DNA from 3 places in the Peribacillus sp. BM1 genome. Region 3 is predicted to be linked to each of the others. Evidence: riboswitches for the same ligand, from Rfam matches in the RefSeq annotation. Region 3 holds a riboswitch; each other region holds the start of a gene.
What was found. Region 3 has a riboswitch for S-adenosylmethionine ahead of AC1MGI_RS10255 (methionine biosynthesis PLP-dependent protein). Riboswitches for the same ligand answer to the same signal wherever they lie in the genome.

Region 1: linked by a shared signal. The riboswitch ahead of AC1MGI_RS15275 (aliphatic sulfonate ABC transporter substrate-binding protein) and the one ahead of AC1MGI_RS10255 (methionine biosynthesis PLP-dependent protein) in region 3 are both predicted to bind S-adenosylmethionine.
Region 2: linked by a shared signal. The riboswitch ahead of AC1MGI_RS07060 (riboflavin kinase) and the one ahead of AC1MGI_RS10255 (methionine biosynthesis PLP-dependent protein) in region 3 are both predicted to bind S-adenosylmethionine.

Annotation. Positions count from the first base shown of each region.
Region 1 is NZ_CM155259.1:3,157,113-3,163,811, reverse strand. Features, by position in the region: gene AC1MGI_RS15295 (acyl-CoA dehydrogenase family protein) at 1-207, shown strand, start outside; gene AC1MGI_RS15290 (NADPH-dependent FMN reductase) at 663-1,223, shown strand; gene AC1MGI_RS15285 (EamA family transporter) at 1,546-2,613, shown strand; gene AC1MGI_RS15280 (hypothetical protein) at 2,614-2,919, shown strand; SAM riboswitch class I at 3,589-3,698, shown strand; gene AC1MGI_RS15275 (aliphatic sulfonate ABC transporter substrate-binding protein) at 3,829-4,812, shown strand; gene AC1MGI_RS15270 (ABC transporter permease) at 4,838-5,677, shown strand; gene AC1MGI_RS15265 (ABC transporter ATP-binding protein) at 5,690-6,391, shown strand.
Region 2 is NZ_CM155259.1:1,444,958-1,451,656, forward strand. Features, by position in the region: gene AC1MGI_RS07040 (glycine zipper domain-containing protein) at 1-614, shown strand, start outside; gene AC1MGI_RS07045 (hypothetical protein) at 624-1,418, shown strand; gene AC1MGI_RS07050 (DUF5381 family protein) at 1,439-1,996, shown strand; gene AC1MGI_RS07055 (gamma-type small acid-soluble spore protein) at 2,124-2,333, shown strand; SAM riboswitch class I at 2,651-2,756, shown strand; gene AC1MGI_RS07060 (riboflavin kinase) at 3,046-3,546, shown strand; gene AC1MGI_RS07065 (hypothetical protein) at 3,668-3,808, shown strand; gene AC1MGI_RS07070 (GntR family transcriptional regulator) at 4,028-4,750, opposite strand; gene AC1MGI_RS07075 (sugar kinase) at 4,901-5,914, opposite strand; gene dagF (2-dehydro-3-deoxy-phosphogluconate aldolase) at 5,907-6,662, opposite strand; gene AC1MGI_RS07085 (DgaE family pyridoxal phosphate-dependent ammonia lyase) at 6,659-6,699, opposite strand, start outside.
Region 3 is NZ_CM155259.1:2,123,246-2,129,944, forward strand. Features, by position in the region: gene AC1MGI_RS10245 (LTA synthase family protein) at 1-1,186, shown strand, start outside; gene metC (cystathionine beta-lyase) at 1,310-2,482, opposite strand; gene AC1MGI_RS10255 (methionine biosynthesis PLP-dependent protein) at 2,479-3,591, opposite strand; SAM riboswitch class I at 3,799-3,910, opposite strand; gene AC1MGI_RS10260 (hypothetical protein) at 4,139-4,597, shown strand; gene AC1MGI_RS10265 (hypothetical protein) at 5,683-6,129, shown strand; gene AC1MGI_RS10270 (helix-turn-helix transcriptional regulator) at 6,131-6,364, shown strand; gene AC1MGI_RS10275 (DUF4386 family protein) at 6,409-6,666, shown strand; gene AC1MGI_RS10280 (NAD(P)-dependent alcohol dehydrogenase) at 6,663-6,699, shown strand, end outside.

The DNA.
Region 1 (6,699 bases), 1.0 Mb from region 3:
ATTTGGCAATTAAAAACTCATGCAGCTGATATCGTTATTCAAGTAACGAACCAAGCACTACAAGTTTCAGGAGGAAGAGGCTATTTGACAGGTCAAGTAGAAAAATATTTACGTGATGGTCGCGCTGGTGCAATAATGGGACCTACAAATGAAATTTTACGTGAGTGGATTGGTAATACATTAATCGATGTTCCATGGTTTGAGTAAATTATAGAAGAAATTAAATTTCCATTTATATTCCAGGACCGAAACGAAGTGGTTTGGTTCTGGTATATACCTCTTTTGAAAGGGTATGGCCCATTTCAACCTAAAACAATTAACATCTTCTCGGTAAAAATGGCACTGGGATTCCGTAAGTTTTTCTTTTTTGGAGTGGTACTTCATTTATTTGTTATAGGGGCACACATAATAAATCCTCTTTGGACTCACCTCAATAATAGGAGAAAGGAAGCCACCCTTCATCGAAGATTAGTATGATGTTATTATGAGTCAAATACTTCCAGTTAAATTTTCGGAATATTTTGCATTTTAATCTTTTGAATAACCAAAAAATATCAAGACCATTTAGTTTTGAAAGTCGAAAGATGGTACAAGTAAATCCTTGTTTCCGCTAACTCGACATATGCCAACAGGATTATATTAGTATAAGGAGGATATTTAGCATGAAGTTACTAGGGATATCAGGAACAATTACTGGATCGAAACCACGAGTTGTCGTTCAACAAGTATTAGACGAAGTAAAGCGAAACAACCCGGAAATTGAAGTAGAATTGCTCGATTTGAAGGATTATAATATTCAGTTCTGTGATGGCCGTAATCCGTCATCGTATACGGGGGATACGAAGAAAGTGATCGATATTGTTTCCACAGCAGATTTTTATATTATTGGTACTCCAATTTTCCAAGGTTCTATTACTGGCGCTCTTAAAAACTTATTCGACTTAATCCATCCGAAAGATTTTCGCAATAAAGTAATGGGCTTTATTGCTACAGGGGGAACATATCAACATTATTTAGTCATTGAAAATCAATTGAAGCCAATTGCCGGATATTTCCGTGCATTTGTTGCACCAGGATTTGTTTATGCTCATAATGACCATTTTAGTCCTCAAAATGAACTAGTTGATAAAGAAGTATTAGAACGTGTGACCGCTTTAAGTGAAGAAGTCGTCCTTATGCAGAAAGCACTAAAAGCTTCAAAGAGCGCTATTCAATATAATTGAAGGGCAAGTTGAGGTGATCAAACATTAAACGAATCATTAATGAAAAAAAGAATGAACAGCGTGTAGAATAACCTCTTTTTTCTAAGAATTCAACTAGGGAAAAGAGAGTTTTTCTTTTTAGAAACATTAACTATTTAGGAATAGCCGAAACAATGATTTTCTTGATTATTAAAGTGTTAAATGTGCAATTCTTCTCAACTGAACTTAGCCTATGGAAGTTGTTGGATATACGAATAGTTTCTTAGATGATAACGGTAATGAATTTCAGCGAGCATTAGGATATGAAAATGAAGCTGTAATCATTACATTAGGAGGGGCAATTATGAGTTTAGTGGATATTGCTAGAACTAAACACAAAGAGAAGACAGTACGTTTGGGCTTTATGTGGGCTTTATGGGCAGCTATATTGTGGGGAGCATGGTATGTACCTGGATCAGCGATTTGGTATGAGTTTCCTTTCGTTTCCATGCCTTTTCTTACAAATTCTGAATATGTGACAGCGGCAGCCGTAATAGCCGGGTTAAATGCAATCGCTGTTTTATTGTTTATGTTTGTGTGGACAGGCGTTTTAGGTAAATGGAAAGATTACGGACGGACGATTGTTCAGTTTAAAAAAGTGACGAAATGGTATTTTGTAGCCGCAATTTTCGGCGGACCGATGGCTATTTTCGGAAGCTTTTTAGCGATCGGCTTTATTGGCGGTGTTTTTGCGGCAGTGGCAGCATTAATGTATCCCATCGTAGGTTCTATACTAGCGTACAAATGGTACGGTGAAAAGATAACTCGGAGGGCTGCTATTGGTATCGCTATGATTATTATCGGTGGGATCGTCGTATTTGCTCCTGGTATTTTAGGAGAGCTCAAAGACAGCTCAGGCGCTTGGTTAGGATACTTAGGCGGATTAATGGCTGCCATTGGCTGGGGCATTGAAGGCGCCATTGCTGGACGAGCACTGGATGTTACAGATCCTGATATTGGCTTAACACTTCGATTTACGGGTGAAGTCTTCTGGTGGGTAGCGGTAATCTTTCCGCTGTTTATCCTATTTGGTGATGTGCCCATTGTTCCAATGATCGCAAAAACGATGACGTTGTTACCGATAACTTGGCTGCTTTTAGCCGGCATTACATTTGGCTTTTGCTACGTATCATGGTACAAGTCCTTCCCATTAATTGGCGTTGGAAGGGGTCAAGCAATCGGAGACTTATATGGAATCTTCGCCATCATTTTTATCAGTATCTTCACCCTTACTCCGCCAGAATGGAATTTCGTTTTGGGAGCATTGGTTGTAATAATCGGCGGGTTTGTCATGTTTACTGAAAAACGGGATGTACTAGAAGTCATCCGTACCGTACCTTCAGACAAGAAAGAAAAAGAGGAGGCGATATAAATGCCGAAAATTCATATTAAAGGAAGGATTCTACAAATCATACGTGAGCATACGATGGAAAGACCAGACAAAGGAATATGGGATTATGATATTGCCAAGCAAATTCTGAAAGAATACGGGTTGGCTGGAGCATATGCCTTAGGGAATGTCCGAGTAACATTAACTGATTTGTTTTCAGGAGCGCTTATAGAAACCATTGATGAAAAGTTAGACAAGGGTGAGCACTTTAGTAAGGGTAAGTTATTATTTAAATATTCTCTTACAAGCTTCGGTGAAGCCAGGATGCGTGATACAGGAATCATTTAACTAACTAAGGAGTGGATTATATGCCTGAAATGAGCGAGTTTTGGGGCTTTGAATTAGCTCCATATATTTCGATATTTGGAATAACTGCCTTGGCGCTATTTTGTCTTTTTACAGCTAGGACGTATGTGAAGAAATTATGAATTGGTTTGATTGTGTCAGAATTTAAGGTCTAAAATATTTTATTAATGATGATCGATGGTTCGATGGCTTCGAGTACGAAAACTCGTAGCCATTTTTTTTTACCAACAAGAAGATCTATTATATTATCTTGATTCAGTATAAATTGAATAGATATTTTCAAACAGTTTTCTTTATTAATTTAGAAGTATTTGTTTTGCTAAAAACGAAAGGTAAATAGATCATAACGGATTAATTCCTCTTTTCTACGGTAATCCCAAATGAATGACCAAAATAAATGGTAGTTATGTGCTTTTATTTTAACCTCAATTTAATGTGACAGTAGGACAAATGACTTTTTAAACTTTATGTATATTTTCACTCGACAGATAATTCATTTACATAGATCTTTGTGGTGAAAAAAATGCAAGTTTTCTCTAAGATTTTAAATTAATTAAAATGAAAGTTGAAAATTCAGAAAATTGTTGACATCCATTTTCAGGTGATTTATACTTCAAAATAGATGAACACCCTAATTAAATAATAAATACACTCTTATCGAGAGCGGCGGAGGGAATAGGCCCTGTGAAGCCCGGCAACCATTAAGTGAATGCTTAAAAAGGTGCTAAATCCTGCAGATCATGTGATCTGAAAGATGAGGGAGGTTTTTTTTATTAAAACCCTCTTCTTACTAGAAAGAGGGTTTTTTTATGATTATTAAACCAAGTAAACAAATGGGGACTGTTTAATTTATGGGTAGAAGAAAAAATAGGGAAAAGTGGAGGTATTAAAATGAAGAATAGGCTTAGAAGTACACTGGCACTAATTGGATTAATATTGCTTTCTGGTTGCTCGAATGATGTAAGTGGTACTGGGACAGATGCTAAACCAAAGAAAATTATCCTCGATTATGCGTATTATTCACCGGTCAGCTTGGTATTAAAGGATCAGGGCATTGCTGAAAAAAAATTCAAAGATGAAGGCATTGAAGTTGAATTTGTACTTAGTCAAGGATCAAATAAAGCGTTAGAATTCCTTAGCTCAGAGAGTGTTGATTTCGGTTCCGCTGCCGGTGCGGCTGCACTATTAGCCAAAGAAAAAGGTACACCAATCCAAACCGTTTATATTTCTTCCAAACCAGAGTGGACAGCACTTATGGCGAAAAAAGGTACAATCAATTCTGTATCTGATTTAAAAGGCAAACGTATTGCAGCTACACTTGGTACTGACCCCTATATTTTTCTGTTGAGAGCCCTGAAGGAAGCTGGTCTTTCCTCAAAAGATGTCGAAATTGTCAACTTACAGCATAGTGACGGTGCCCTAGCCGTACAATCAGGTGATGTTGATGCCTGGGCTGGTCTTGACCCTCATATGGCAAAGGTCGAATTGGAGTCAGACATTCAAATCTTTTATCGTAACCCAAATTTCAATAGCTTTAGCACACTTGATGTTCGCGAGGAATTCGCTGAGAAATACCCCGTTTATGTTGAGAAAGTCCTTGAAGCATATGAAGAAGCGCGTCAGTGGACAATTGCCCATCCAGATGAAACGACAGAAATCCTTGCTAAAGAAGCTAACATTTCATTAGAAGTAGCAAAAAAGGAATTGGAACGAAATGACTTTTCAGAACCGATTCCAAGTGATGAACAAAAGACTATCATTATAGGGTCAGGTGAAGTTCTAAAAGAAAATGGTTTATTAAAAAGTTCGACTGATGTTGAAAAACTGACTGATAAACTATTTAATTCTAAATTTTCCGAAAAAATCCTCAAATGATGGATCAGAAGGGATTGAGAATAGAATGTTGGAGCATAGAGAACATGCAGTTTTAAGTAAGGTGAATAAAACAAAAGAATCACGTTTCACAAAGCCGAAGATAAATCGCAAAGTATTGCTTGGTAGCATCCTGCCGTTGACACTGTTGATTATCTGGGAAGCTTCCGGCAGGATGGGGATAATCGAATCGCACCTTCTTCCTATACCTTCAGTAATAGTAGAAGGGCTGTATCAGATGGCATTGGAAGGAACTCTTTGGGGTCATATCGGAACAACTTTAATTAGGGTATTTGCCGGTTTTCTTATCGGAACATTCACAGCAGTTATAATTGGATCACTAGTCGGCTATATGAAGATTTTCGAAGAATTAATAGATCCAATTATTCAGGCCTTTCGCTCCATCCCATCTCTTGCTTGGGTTCCATTATTCATCTTATGGATGGGCATCGGGGAATCCTCTAAGGTAATATTGATCGCAGTCGGAGTGTTTTTCCCAGTTTATCTGAATATGGTCGCTGGGATACGGGGTGTAGACAGAAAACTGATTGAAGTCGGTAAAATTTATGGATATACGTCCTTTGAAATTGTCAGCAAAATTATTCTTCCCGCATCGCTTCCTTCATTATTAACAGGAATCCGAAGTGGCCTCGGACTTGGTTGGATGTTTGTTGTCGCTGCTGAAATCATGGGAGCCTCAAAAGGACTCGGATACTTGCTAATAGTGGGACAGAATACGTATTCTCCTGATGTTATTATCGGAAGTATTATCTTATTCGCCATTCTTGGGAAATTCACTGATTGGCTTTTGAAATTTATTGAAGAACGCTCACTAAGATGGCAAGATAGTTATGCAAATCAACGTTAGGAGGGACTTAGAATGTTGTCCGTAGAGCAAGTTTCGCGAACATTTAATCATAAACAGGTTGGTTTTACAGATGTTTCGTTCACCGTCAAGGAAGGGGAAGTCATCGGTATCCTAGGCACGAGCGGCTGCGGGAAAAGTACATTGCTTCGAGTTCTAGCAGGGCTTGACAAGAACTATACGGGCAAGTTCACATGGGAAAAGGAGCAGGTCGGGATGATGTTTCAGGAGCCCCGTTTAATGCCGTGGCTAACAGTGGAACAAAATGTCGGTTTTGGAATGAAGGGTGATAGCAACTCTACTATTCAAGAGCTGCTCAAGCTAGTAGGATTAGCGGGATTTGAAAAGCTTTATCCTAAGGATCTTTCAGGGGGGATGGCCCAACGGACAGCACTAGCACGGGCACTTGTAACTGAGCCCAAGGTTATATTACTCGATGAACCATTCAGTGCGGTTGATGCTTTTACAAAAATGCAGCTACAGAAGCTTTTGCTTTCCATCTGGAAACAACAGAATACAACCATGTTGCTTGTTACTCATGATATTGATGAAGCATTATTTCTATGTGACAAGATATTCATCCTTAGAGGCCAACCTGGTGAATTGTATGAGACGATAATAATTTCGGAACCTAAACCGCGAGATCGCGGCGATTTTAAATTAACTACTAGGAAGGCTGAAATCCTTTCTTTACTTGATTTAAAACAAACTGTTTAAAATGAATACCTGCATATTAATTTGGGGATAATTAAAAACTTGTGTATTTTGATTTGACGAATGAAGATATCTTTACATGAGAGAATCGGAAGTAAAGTTACATTACCTAAAGTGTTTGAGAACGCTTTAATATCAAGAGATATAGTTTTCTATAGGATGTGTGATTCATATTTTAGTTGCTAACGACCAAGTTGTATTGGAAGGGAATTAGAATTGGATTGAAGTGAATTCTGTTACATGGTTGTTTATTATAAATTGAGTTAAACCATATCAAGTGTACGAGAAAATTGTACCAAACAATTCATTCA
Region 2 (6,699 bases), 680 kb from region 3:
CAAAATTTAAATCCTTTGTCCAAACGGGCGCAAAATTTGGGAGAACGAATGTAGTCAGTACATTAGCGGTAACTGGATTAGTAGAAGCTGGTGGAATGGGTCTGAAGATTTCAGAAAACTATTCAAAGTATGGAGATCAGCCGGAAATATTAAAGCGAGAAAACGCAAAAGCGGTAGGCAATGCAGTGAATAATACCGTCGCAATTACTGGAGGTTCTATTGCAGGGGCTGTAGTAGGGGGAGCTTTAGGAAGTGTTGTTGGTCCAGTTGGTACAGTAATTGGAGCTACTGCAGGATCTTTTGTTGGAGGACTTGTTGGAGAACAAGCTGCCAAGCTTACTGCAGGGTTAGCAGAAAAGGCTGCTATGGTATTTAAAGAGCCTATTCATGATGGACTTGAAGTGATAAAGGGCGGTTTAGAAAAAGCAGGGAAAGCTGTAGAAGGATTTAATAAAGGCGTAGACTTTATGAATGATCAAATTAAAAGTACAATTACAGATCCAGTAGAAAAAGTGAAAGAAATAGGCAAGGGACTATCAAAAGCAAAAGAAACTGCGAACTCTCTTGTTGATGGCGCGAAAGATTTTCTTGAAGATAAATTCTCATTTTTTTAAGGAGGACCTATGAAGACGATTCAATTAAGCATAGAAGAGTTAATCTTTTCATTTTATAGCGAAGGGTTATATGAACAAGGTATTTCGATTAAAGAAGCTTATTTTCCAGCTATGAATGATTCTGAGTTGAAATTGATGTTAGAAATTGCATCTCGCTCATTGTTAGCAAAAGATATGGTAGAGGAAGTTAGTAACCAATATAAACTAAAGGAAGAGTATACTTCATTTATCCACATATTAAATGATGCAGAAAGTACAGTAAAGGCTTCTAAATTTGATGTTAGTTTACATGCAGAAGACAGTATCTCTTTTCATTTTAAAAATAGTGAAGTGTATTTACATAAGTTATTACACGATCATCAAGTTCACTATCTTTCTAAGCTATCTAAAGAGAACATGTTTTCAATGGTAAGTGAATTTTTTGCTTTCAACCCATTAAAAGCAGAGAGTGATGTGCTTTTTACGTTGAAAAGTGAAGAGTTTGACGAGTTGTTAGAAGATGTAAGTCAAATGGATGATCTAACCGAAAAAACCATTCAGAAATGGGTAAAGAAATCAGAAAATACGAATATGGTAGAGTTGCTAGATGATTTATCAAGAAGAAACGGTAAAATGGACAGTATACTTAGTCTGCAATATGACGCAAATAATAACCCAGACTTCATTGATCTTTCCTTTGTTATTCCCGGAAAGACGGAGTTTTGGGTGGTGACTAGGAACCAAAATCTAGATTTAAGTTTTCAAAGAGTAAATGAGTCAACGATAAACAACCTATTGTTAAATAATAAAACATTCCTAGCTTAAGGGGGGGGGGGGGGCACTTTTTGGTCAATATAAAGGAAAAAAATGAACTTCTTCAAATAAAAGGGTCTAAAGGCATGTATGTGTGGGTAACTGGAGCCTATTTAATTGCTATAATAAGCTGTTTGGTATTAATAATTCAGGGCTTTAAGTTCAATTCGAATTATTCTTTAATCTATATCTTTGGAGGCATTATGCTCACTCCTGTTTTTCTATACTTAATACTCTGGTCATTGCCTGGTTTTAATCCGTGGAAAATTCTATTAACGATTATCCCAGGGGAAAATGGGAAGGTATTTTCTAAAAAAGATACGGTTTTTATTAACGATATTCGTAATATCGATTTGGTGAGAAATCCATTCAATTTGATCAATTATATTGTTATTGAAACATTTGATGAAAAAAAATTAAAGATTCCAACTTATAATCTAATTGATGATCTGGATTATCAAGTAATGGTTGATCAATATATGTTTCCATATATGACAGAAAACGCGAGAAAAGTATGGGATCGTAAAATCGATTTAAATGTATTGTTGAAGGAAGTAAGATATGAGCGACAGGAGCAGAAGATTGATTAAAACTTTGTGATTATTGTTTCAGAATGAACCTCCAAACCCCGTATGGTGGCCTTTTCTCTTTTTGCCCCTGATTAAAAAGGAACTTTTGAGGAGAAATTAAGGGAAACGGAATGGAGGTTTCTTTATAATGGAAAACAACAATCATCATGATACATTTACGGTCGCGGGAACAAACATTGATGCAGTAAAAAGACAAAATGAACGTTCAGGTATGTCATATAATGAAGTGAAAGAATTGCTGGCTAAAACTACGGGTGGACATGGTACAGAAGTCTATAGTGATACCAATATTGAGGAAGTTAAAAGGGAAAATCAGCAATCCATGGAAAAAAACTAAAGACTACACCATTTAATAAGACCTGCCCTCAAATAGACTATTTTGGGGCAGGTTCTTTTGTCTTAGGTACGAGCTTATGTAACAATTTCCCCTGGTCATACTCCTTAAAGAATTCGTTCTTGTAACATAGGATCTTAGTAAATCCTTAATGACAATCTTTTATACACGTTAAACATATATCATATTCCGTTCCTATTAGAATGAAATATCAGAAAAAACAGATTGGAGGTACTTGACAGGAAACTGAACATTATATATATTGAATATAATAATAATTCTTAGTAATCCGATATGATTTAAAATTTCGTATATATAGATTCTTATCAAGAGAGATGGAGGAACTGGTCCAATGAAATCTCGGCAAAAGGCTCTTTTTAGGGTACTGTGCCAATTCCAGCGAACGAATAGTTCGAAAGATAAGAGGAGGCAATGGTAGCACATTAATGCACATTCTACTCTTCTTATCACTTTGATAAGGAGAGTTTTTTTGTATAAAGGACATGGGGACGGGTCTTCGCGACTTAATAATACAGCCAATTTACTCAGCAGGTATACTCATATTATTGAGAAAGCATCCGAAATACCGGCCCCGCACCGCCACCATTGTGATGAGGCGAGTGTAGCGTGCTTCATGATCGATCTTTCATAGTAACTGGTGGCGTTTTAACGCCACTCAGGTTTTGTATTTACAAATGAAAAAGGGGATGAGTGGATGATTAACAATAAGGTTATACCATTCGAATTTGACACAATTTTGCTTGGTGAAGAGAAGGAAGGTATTGCTGAATCTCTTTGTGGGAGAGTGGTGCATGGTAGGAAAATGGGACGGCAATTAGGTTTTCCTACAGCCAATGTAGATGCAGATGCTGTCTTGTTAGCGAATGGGGTGTATGGCGTACATGTGGTTGTAAAAGGAAAGCAATATCGGGGCATTATGAATGTGGGTGTTAAACCAACATTTGGATCAACCTTGAAAAAAACATTTGAGGTTCATCTTCTCGACTTTTCCGATGACTTATATGGAGAGTTCATAAAGTGTCAACTTCTTTTTAAAATCAGAGAGGAGCAAAGGTTTGCCTCAATTGATTTATTAAAAAAACAAATTACGGAGGACAGATATCGTGCAATCGAGAAATTTAAACAATTTGAGGCTCTTTTTAAGGACGGAGAAAGGAAAACCCCTACAGAAAAGCAAATATCTGAATCTGCCTGATTTACAATTTTTTAATTGGTGCCATTTACAATATGGGGTAAACAAAGGAATTTATAATACGATTGATAACTGGTTTTACGAGTATGGCATTGTTAATATTCTCTCACGCAGAATTTACCTGTTGTCCTTTTTGGAGTTTGCCAAAGAAGTAGAATCGGAGCAGAAGCAAGATAAAGTAATTCGATTTGGAAATGGTGGACTTGTAAAAAAACTACACGAATTTCTAGTCGTTTATAAAATGGAGTCGAATGGTGGACTTTAAAATTTGGATTTAAAGCTGAAAAGATACAGGTGTTCGGGGGAAAACATCCTATTGGGAAAACCCCGACCTGTATTCGTCTTTAATTTTGCAAGCCGAATTCGTTAATAATCTCAACTACATTGATCTATTTCTTCTATAAAACTAATCATGAACAGCAAGAATATTTCGTTCTTGTCAAGCCTTAGCAGGGGAGAAAGCTATAATGAGCGCTTAATTAGGTTAAACCGATGAATTCCGCTCATTATAGCTCACAATATAATTGTGTTTTGCTGTATTATAGTACCCTTCACTGTATTCTTTAATATTCCCTTCTTCATCATGAGAAAGTCGAATTCGTTTTAAAGCTACAGTGTCTTTTGCCAATTTCAATGATTCACATATGTGACTAGGTACGATAGCAACGGTGAACTCATCCCTAAATGTTTCGAGTTTAATATTGTTTTTTTCCATAAAACGATATAAAGAGTTAATCTGAACATCGTTTAATTCTTCATCGCTTATGTCCAGTAAAATATAGTGGGAGAAGTGAATATACGGTTCACCATCCAAAAGGTACATTCGCTCGATTTGAAGGCAACTTTCACCAAATAGAGGATAGAGTGAAGATTCAGTAGATAATTGAATCCTTTTTATACTTAACACTTTTTTGATAATTTGATGACCTTCCTCTACTAATAACTCTGTAAAGTGCTTACCTTTTGCTAGTTTCGCATTCGAAACATTTGTGATGACCTTCGTTCCTTTACCGCTTTTCTTTTCAATCAAACCTTCTTGAACAAGCTCTTTAATTGCATTACGTACAGTAATTTTACTCACATTAAATTCTTCTTCTAGTAGAGGCTCAGAGGGAATGTAGGTATTGACTGCGTAAACCCCATGTAAAATACGATCTTTCAATATATCTTTGATTTGTAAATACAACGGTCCTTTTTTTCTATTCACTCTTGTTCCATGTCTCCTGTCATTTTCCTGGTATGAAATTTTACTTTATCCCGCATTAACGGAAAGTCAAGCCCCCCACCTCAAGGCTTAGAGGAATCGAAGAAGCGTAGGTGGGGGATAAGAAAAACCCCCACTGATTGAAGTTTCACTTTATCTCTTGATATCTTCAATTGTTCCCATAATGGATGACAATATCTCTGTTTCTGTTGACATAGGTGTATCCCCAACAATTGTGCAGGCTAACATTCCAGCCGCGGCTGCAAACTGTACGGTTTCCTTCGGTGAAAAATTAGACAATTCTCCATGCAAAATCCCGCTAGTATAGGCATCACCAGCACCAATTCTATCATATATGGAAAAGGATAGATGTTCAGAGAAATGGAACATTTGATCTTTGTACATATAACCTAATAAAGAGTGGGTATTATCCCTATTAATCGTTCGATGTGTTCCTGCTATTGTTTGAATATCAAAGTTTGTTGCGACTTTAGGAACTAAGTCGATAAGCTGTTCCTCTCTTGAGGTTTTCGTTGTCTTCATTCCTAAAATATTCATAGTATCTTGTTCATTCATCATGACAATATCAGATAAAGCAAGCATGTCTTCATAATGAGGTTTGGCTTTGCTGTATCCACCGTCCCATAAGAAAGGCCGAAAATTACAATCAAAACAAACGATTCCACCTTTTTCTTTCACTTTTTTAGCAAGTACTTTCATACTCTCGCGGACATTTTTCCCCATTGAGAGTGTAATGCCGCAAAAGTGAACGATCTCTGCTTTCTCAGCGATTGCTTCCAGATCATAGTCCAATAATGAAGCGGTATTAAAACTGCTTTCCAATCGATTCGTATAGGTGACACGACTGGCACGATTTCCGAAGCCATTTTCTAAAAAATACATGCCAAGGTAGTTGCCACCTCTAGAGATAAAATTTCGTGCAATTCCTAAGCGTTGCAAGTGAGTGATGGCTGCATCACCTAATGGATTAGTCGGTAATTTCGTCACAAGATAGCCATCATGACCAAGCTTTGTCATTGCTGCAGCAACGTTAACTCCCGTGCCTGAGAATGAATAGTGTAACGTGTTAGCTTGTTGCAGTAATTCGTATCCTGCCACTTGCAATCGCATCATTACTTCTCCAAATGCAACTATTTTCTTAGGCATGTTTTTGAACCAATTCTTTTGTGATGGTTAATAATGTTCGTACATCTTCCTCATTTGTCTTACCAGTTTCTTTATTAATAATTGAAGAGTACACATGTGGAATAATTTTCGGTACGTTTGCTTCTAAAGCAATTTCCAGTATTTTCTCGAAATTATGTAAATCAATGCCACCAGTTGGTTCCAAAGCAAAGCCCTCTTCACCGCAGGCTTTCGCTACTGCACGGAACTCTTCTTCATGCTCTAACCCTTTCATCGGGAAGTATTTCAAAGCATTTCCACCCATATCGCGAACTAAAGCAATGGCGGCTTTGACAGGAACAATTGCCAAATCATCGGCCATAGCACTGTTAGGACCGGTAGAAATATTCACGTAGCCGACTTGACCTGTTGGCGATACAAGCGAATTGATCCAACTCTCTTTTTCTCCTAAATTAGCCTGTGTAGCAGCTACAGCTGGAAACACTTGATTAATGTGACTGCCTGGATAATGTTTAGCAATCTCAGAAACTACTGCTGCCTGCCGATTATCGCCAGCGCCTAAACCAATCGAAACCGCTTCATCTATCGCTTTTCCATATGCTTTCATGTCTACCACTGCAGTATCTACAGAAGGGTAGTCTTTGGATAGAACACCAATTAAAACATGACCTTCTGCGGCCTGGAAAACTTCTACTGCATTTTCGATACTATTTGCTAGTACGTTCAAAGCTACTCGATTTCGATAAAAACGTTTGTTAATATTGGTCATTGTTCATTACCTCCTAAAATAGCTCGCAATCGGGCTT
Region 3 (6,699 bases):
CGAAGAATATATGGCGAGTAAACAGGAAGATACAACAGATTTCTTTGGACTGGCAAAAGGAAAGAATATTGTGTTAATCAGTATGGAATCCACACAAAACTTTGTAATCAATCAAAAAGTGAATGGTCGAGAAATTACACCATTTTTGAATGATTTGATAAAAGAAAGCTTTTATTTCAATCAAATTTATGACCAGACTGCTCAAGGGAAAACATCCGATTCTGAGTTTATGATTGATACAAGTTTATACCCGCTGTCTGGAGGATCTGTTTTCGTCAGACGACCTGGGAATACGTTTACTAGCCTACAACATCTATTGAAAGAGAATGGTCAGTATTATTCCGCCTCCTTTCATGGCAATGACCCGTCCTTTTGGAATCGAGAAAAGATGTATGAAAACCTTGGCTACGATCGTTTCTTCTCCAAACAAGATTATCAGGTAACCGATGAGAATTCGGTGAATTATGGTATTAAAGATATTCCTTTTTTTGAACAATCTGTGGAGCTCATGAAAACAATGCCTGAACCGTATCTTGCAAAATTAATTACATTGACGAATCACTTTCCATTTTTGCTGGATGAAAATGACCAACTGATCGCGATGGGAAATACCGACGAAGGTGTCGTAAATCGGTATGTGACAACAGTTCGTTATCAGGATGAAGCAATCAAGCGGTTGTTTCAAACGCTTAAAGATAATGGGATGTATGAAGACACAATCTTTGTGTTGTATGGAGATCATTACGGAATTTCAAAAAAATATGAAGTGGCATTAAGTCAAATGCTAGGTGATACGTATTCGCCAATTAATCATATTCATTACCGCCAAGTACCAGTGATTATCCATATCCCTGGTGAGGGCGGGGAGACTATTTCTGTTCCGGGCGGAGAAATCGACATCCGGCCAACACTTTTACATTTATTAGGCATGAAAGCAGAAGATACCATATCGTTCGGTCACAACTTATTCACAAGGAAAGCAAGCCATCCCGTGATTTTTAGAGATGGTGGTTTCGTGAATGATACGTATATTTTCCAAGATGGGGTTTGTTTTAATAAATCATCGGGGGAACAGTTAGATAATGCTGCATGTGAACCATATCAAAAAACTGTTCATGATGAATTAGGATTGTCAGATGAGATAATATTTGGAGACTTATTGCGATTTAAGGGAATAAAGGATTAAAAATGAGGTTGTTTGAAAAAGAGTCTGACTCCACACTCTATACACCGTTTATTGTGTCATTTACACGTGAAATAAACAATCTATAGTAGCTGTGGGAGTCAGAACCTTTGCGTTTTAATCATGTTAAACAGTAAGCACTAGTTTACTTTTTTCCAAGGCTTTTGTGAAATCTTTAATCAAATCATCTGGGTTTTCAAGGCCTGCTGATAGACGAAGCAGGCTTTTTGTGATGCCACGTTTTTCACGTTCTTCATCAGGCATTGCTGCATGTGACATCTTCGCTGGATAAGATAAAATCGTTTCGACAGCACCAAGGCTTACAGCAAAAACTGGTAGAGTAACGTTAGAAACAAAGGAGCGTAGGACATCTTCATTTTCTAATTCAAAAGAAAATACTGCGCCAGCTGACTTCGCTTGTTGCTGTTGCAAAGCAAATTGTGGATGGCTGTTAAGTCCTGGATAATGAACTTTTTTTACAAGTGGATGTGATTCCAAGAATGCCGCGATTTTTTGAGCAGATTGTACAGAATGCTCCATTCGGACATGCAATGTTTTCAGGCCGCGCATCACAAGCCATGCATCCTGAACACCGAGAACGGCTCCGAATGAATTTTGCAGAAATCCAAGTTTTTTTGCTAATTCTGGATCACGTACGACGGCAAGACCGGCCACGACATCGCTATGTCCGGATAGGAATTTAGTCGCGCTATGAAGGACAATATCTGCTCCCAATGTTAGTGGCTTTTGTAGTGCTGGTGTTAAAAATGTATTATCAACATATGTTAACGCACCAATTTCTTTTGCAATACAACAGATTCCATGAATATCAGACACCTTCAAAAGAGGGTTAGAAGGTGTTTCTATATAAATGGCTTTCGTATTAGGTTGAATGGCTGACTTCACACTTTCTAAGTCCGTCATATCAACAAAGCTATGTTCAATATTGAAGCGGGAAAGTACTTGTGTGACCATCCGAAATGTTCCACCATATACGTCTTCAGATACAATCACATGATCACCCGCTGACAGGAGCATGAAGGCAGTAGAAATTGCCGCCATTCCTGATGCGAAGGCAAATCCATTTGTACCATCTTCAAGTCCAGCAATAATCTCTTCCAACGCTTCGCGAGTTGGATTCGCGCTTCTGCTGTAATCATATTTCCCAAACTGGTCACAATCAAATTGATGGAAAGTGGAAGCATGTTGAATCGGCACGCTTACTGCCCCGTTTGTTGAATCATATTTATAGTTATTATGAAGAAGCAATGTTTCAAAGCTGAAATGATCTGCTGTCATGCTGATACCTCCTTTTTCATTTTAGCAAATGCTTGTTCTAGGTCTTGGATGATATCTTCGGCTGCTTCAATTCCTACAGAGAATCGGAGCAGCCGATTACAAATACCGTTTGCGATTCTTATTTCTTCAGGGATATCTCCATGTGTTTGTGTGGCAGGGTAGGTAATAAAGCTTTCGGTCCCGCCAAGACTTTCAGCAAATGAGACAAGGTTTAAGCCTTGTAAAAATGAATTTACATATTGTTCATCGCTTAATCGGAAAGAAAGCATTCCGCCTTTTCCCGGATAGAGAACATCTGTAATGGATTCATGGCTAGAAAGATAATCTGCAAGTTTCCGTGCGTTTTCTTGATGTCTTTCCATTCGTAAAGCAAGTGTCTTCATTCCACGCATTAACAACCATGAATCGAATGGACTTAGTACCGCACCTGCACTATTATGGTGATGTGCTAGAGCTTCAGACAGATCTTTCCCTTTTGATATAATGAGTCCAGCAAGCACATCATTATGTCCGCCTAAATACTTCGTCGCACTATGAATCACAATATCGGCGCCGCTTACAATCGGTTTTTGAAGAAGAGGCGTATAGAACGTATTATCGACGATTAATAGGACTCCGTATTGTTTGGCTATGGCTGACACCGCATCAATATCCGTTTCCTGCATAAGCGGGTTTGTAGGTGTTTCTAGAAAAATCGCTTTTGTTTGAGGGGTAATACTGTTTTCAATCTCTTTTACATTACTTGTATCAACATATGTACATGTTAACCCCCATTTTTTAAAATCTTTCTCGAGCAAACGGTAAGTACCGCCGTATAAATCACGGCTGACAATCCATTCATCTCCAGATTGGAAAAGGGAAAGGACTGTGAAAATGGCAGCCATTCCAGAACTACAAGCAAAACCTTGATCGCCACCTTCAAGTTTAGCTATCGCTTGTTCAAGCAGCTTTCGAGTTGGGTTTCCTGACCGAGAATAATCATATCCAGTTGATTGACCAATTCCATCATGGCGATAAGCAGTTGAGAAATATACAGGAGGACTTATTGCACCAGTTGCAGATTCACTTCGATTCCCTAATTGAGCTAGTTGTGTATCAATTTTCACTATCGTTCACGGCTCCCTTTTTTAGAATATAAAAACATCAATGAGCGTCTGCTCTAAAAATCAGGCGATGAAAAAAGTTCAGGTTCTAAAAATTGTATCACCTTATGAAGGTGGCGGTGCATAGCTGATTTTGCAAAGCCCCGCCCCTTTTCCATAGAAAAAAGTCTTCTATAAGAAGAAGACTTTAGAATCGCATAAGTATGCAGTCTCTTCTTATCTACCAAGCCAAATAGCTTGATGGAATTAGCACCTTGGCAATATTTTACGATTGCTGGTTGCTGAGGCGTCACAGGGCCAGTCCCTCGACCTCTCTTGATAAGAAAAATTGATTATTAAGTTAATTATGAATTTACTATACTTTTCATTTATTGTCAATTAAAAGCATATCATTATTTTTACAATTCAAAATGGAAGGACTTAATTACGGAGGTATTAAATATGTTAATTGATATAAAGAAATTGAAGAATCAATACGTTCAGTAATAAACAATATAAAAAATCAATTAAGTGACGTTTGTTAGTTTATCTGAATATAATGCCTACATAGGGAGTGAGGATATTGAATGAGACCTGTGAGTTTGATACAAATAAAAAAGTAATTCACTCCTTTCAACGTAGTATCGAAATTACTTCAGCAATCCTATTATTAACCGGGCAAATCACAATCATTGGCGTGTTTGTAAGACCAGGCAGATTTAGTCTCTCGTTAGGTGGTCCTCTTTTTGGAGGGCATCGTTTAGAAGGGAAGGACCACTCGCAAGAAGGAAACCTTTTTATCGATATACTGGACATCATTATAGCTATATTATTAATCAATGATGTAATACACGTGACTGGCACATTTGTTTCGTCTGGTGATTTTTCAATTAATGTTTCAGGTCCTATTTTCGGTTATCCTGAAGTTCTTCCAGCACTGCCAATTGAAGATTATAACTTTTTTAATAAAATAGTAACGCAGCATTATATCGTTCCACCAGAATTATTAACTAATATAAAAGGGAATGAGTAAAATGTCATTAACAGATATTCCTACAGTAAAAACTTCTAGAAACAATACATTTTTAATAGCGCTCCCCATTATCATTTTCATATTTTTCTTCACTCAGCAAAAGTCCACAGATGTCTAAATTTCTAAAAAGGAAAGATCTTAAACCTAAAACCTAGAAAAGATGGGGGTAGAAACTTTAAGTTATCCTTACTGTTAATTGATGATAAAGTCCTCTAAAAAATAATAAGGTTGTTTAATTCTTATTAAGCTAAAGGGGAGCATTAGTCTAACAAAATATGTACTTATATTCTTCCACAATCAGGCGAGATTGTTGAGCAACACAAGTAGAATATGATCAAACCTTTTTATAAAAATCTTATACTTGGTTAGAAAGATTAACTCCATTTTGATCAATTTTTGTTCAAAATGGAGTTTTTTGTGTTTGCTGATAAATCAGGGTTTGTGATTTTATTTTAATTAAACTTTATTAAAATGCTGCATACACCATACTGTTGCTTTGTAATAAAATGGATAGGCTGCCTTGGGTAGCTTATTCTTCTTAAACTAACGCAGCAGTTTAGTTGAACAAGGGAAATCTAAATCGCTTGGATAAATAGATAGAATAGAACAACAGGATGTTGGTCACGAAGGCGTTGCCACACGATGTGGTGCACTTAGCCTTAGTTCCTTTGTAAACAACTCTTTGGGGGTCTCGACTTTTACACTTTTCAGGAGGCTTATCGCTCACCCCGCCGAATGCGTCCGCATGTAACGGAAATCAGTAGTATTATAGGACAGATCTATTCATCAAAATAATTGGAACACTAGAATTATGAAACAGAAAATTTTATACTTATTTTTTAAAAAAGCATTGCTGCTTTTAGCATTGCTTTTTTTTGATGCTATGAAGTTCAGAAAATCATTTATGTCTTATTTCGCTCTTAAGTTTTCCTAACCAGTTGGATCTTCATTTATACTCGCTCATTATTTATTTAATAAATTTTATTTCATGTATAGTCAACCTTACATAATGTTTAGCATACAATACAATATGTAAAACAGAACTTACTTAATTTTAATATTAATCTTAAAGGGGGTATGTAATCATGACCTATCAAGAAAAGAAAAGCATCGTATCATTAATCAGCTCTATTTTCATTTTTATGTCCTTCTGCTTGTATATGTATCCACAGTATCCAGAAGGGGGGCTAGACTCGCCCGAAACCTTTCGCTATTGGGGTTTCTTCGTTTTCATCTTAACAGTGGTTTCTATAGTAGCACACATCGTAATTAGCATTATTTTTAACATTTTGTTTAGAATTACAACAAGAGAAAAAGAACCAGCATTCGCAGATGAATTGGATAAATTAATTGACTTGAAAGCAAACCGGAATTCTTTTTTATTGTTTATTATCGGTTTTATTATTGCAATGGGATCGTTGATTATCGATCAGCGGTCACAGATGATGTTTATTATTCTAATTGCTTCGGGATTTATCTCAGATGTGGTCGGCTCTTTATCTAAGCTATATTACTATCGGAGAGGAGTCTAATATGAGTAAAAATCTTGTCGGCAATCACATCCGAAAATTACGGTTTAATCATGACGAAATGACCCAACAGCAATTAGCTGACAAGGCGGGCGTTACAAGACAAACTATCGTGGCTCTCGAAAAAGGAAACTACTCGCCATCGCTAGAGCTAGCCTTTCGCATTGCTTTAGCCTTTAACTTACCATTGGAAGAGGTATTCTTTTATGGGGAAACAACAAACTTGGAAAAACAATGATCGTTTTTCCTTATCGTTTATGAATATTAAAAAAGGGGATAAAAATGAGTTCAAATCAGAAAGCAGCAAAGATTGTGGGGGTACTGTTTTTATTAGCAACACTTTCGGCGGTAATTGGCCTTTTGTTGTACGATCCTATCCTAAACAGTTCCGATTACTTGATTAAAGGTTCTGAAAATGCCAATCAAGTGACACTAGGAGCACTTTTGGAGTTAATTCTTGTCGTATCAGTGATTGGAACGGAGATGACAATTTTTCCGATTTTAAGAAAGTATAATACATTTGGAGGAGAATTTTTATGAAGGCAATAGTATGCACAAGGTATGGATCACCTG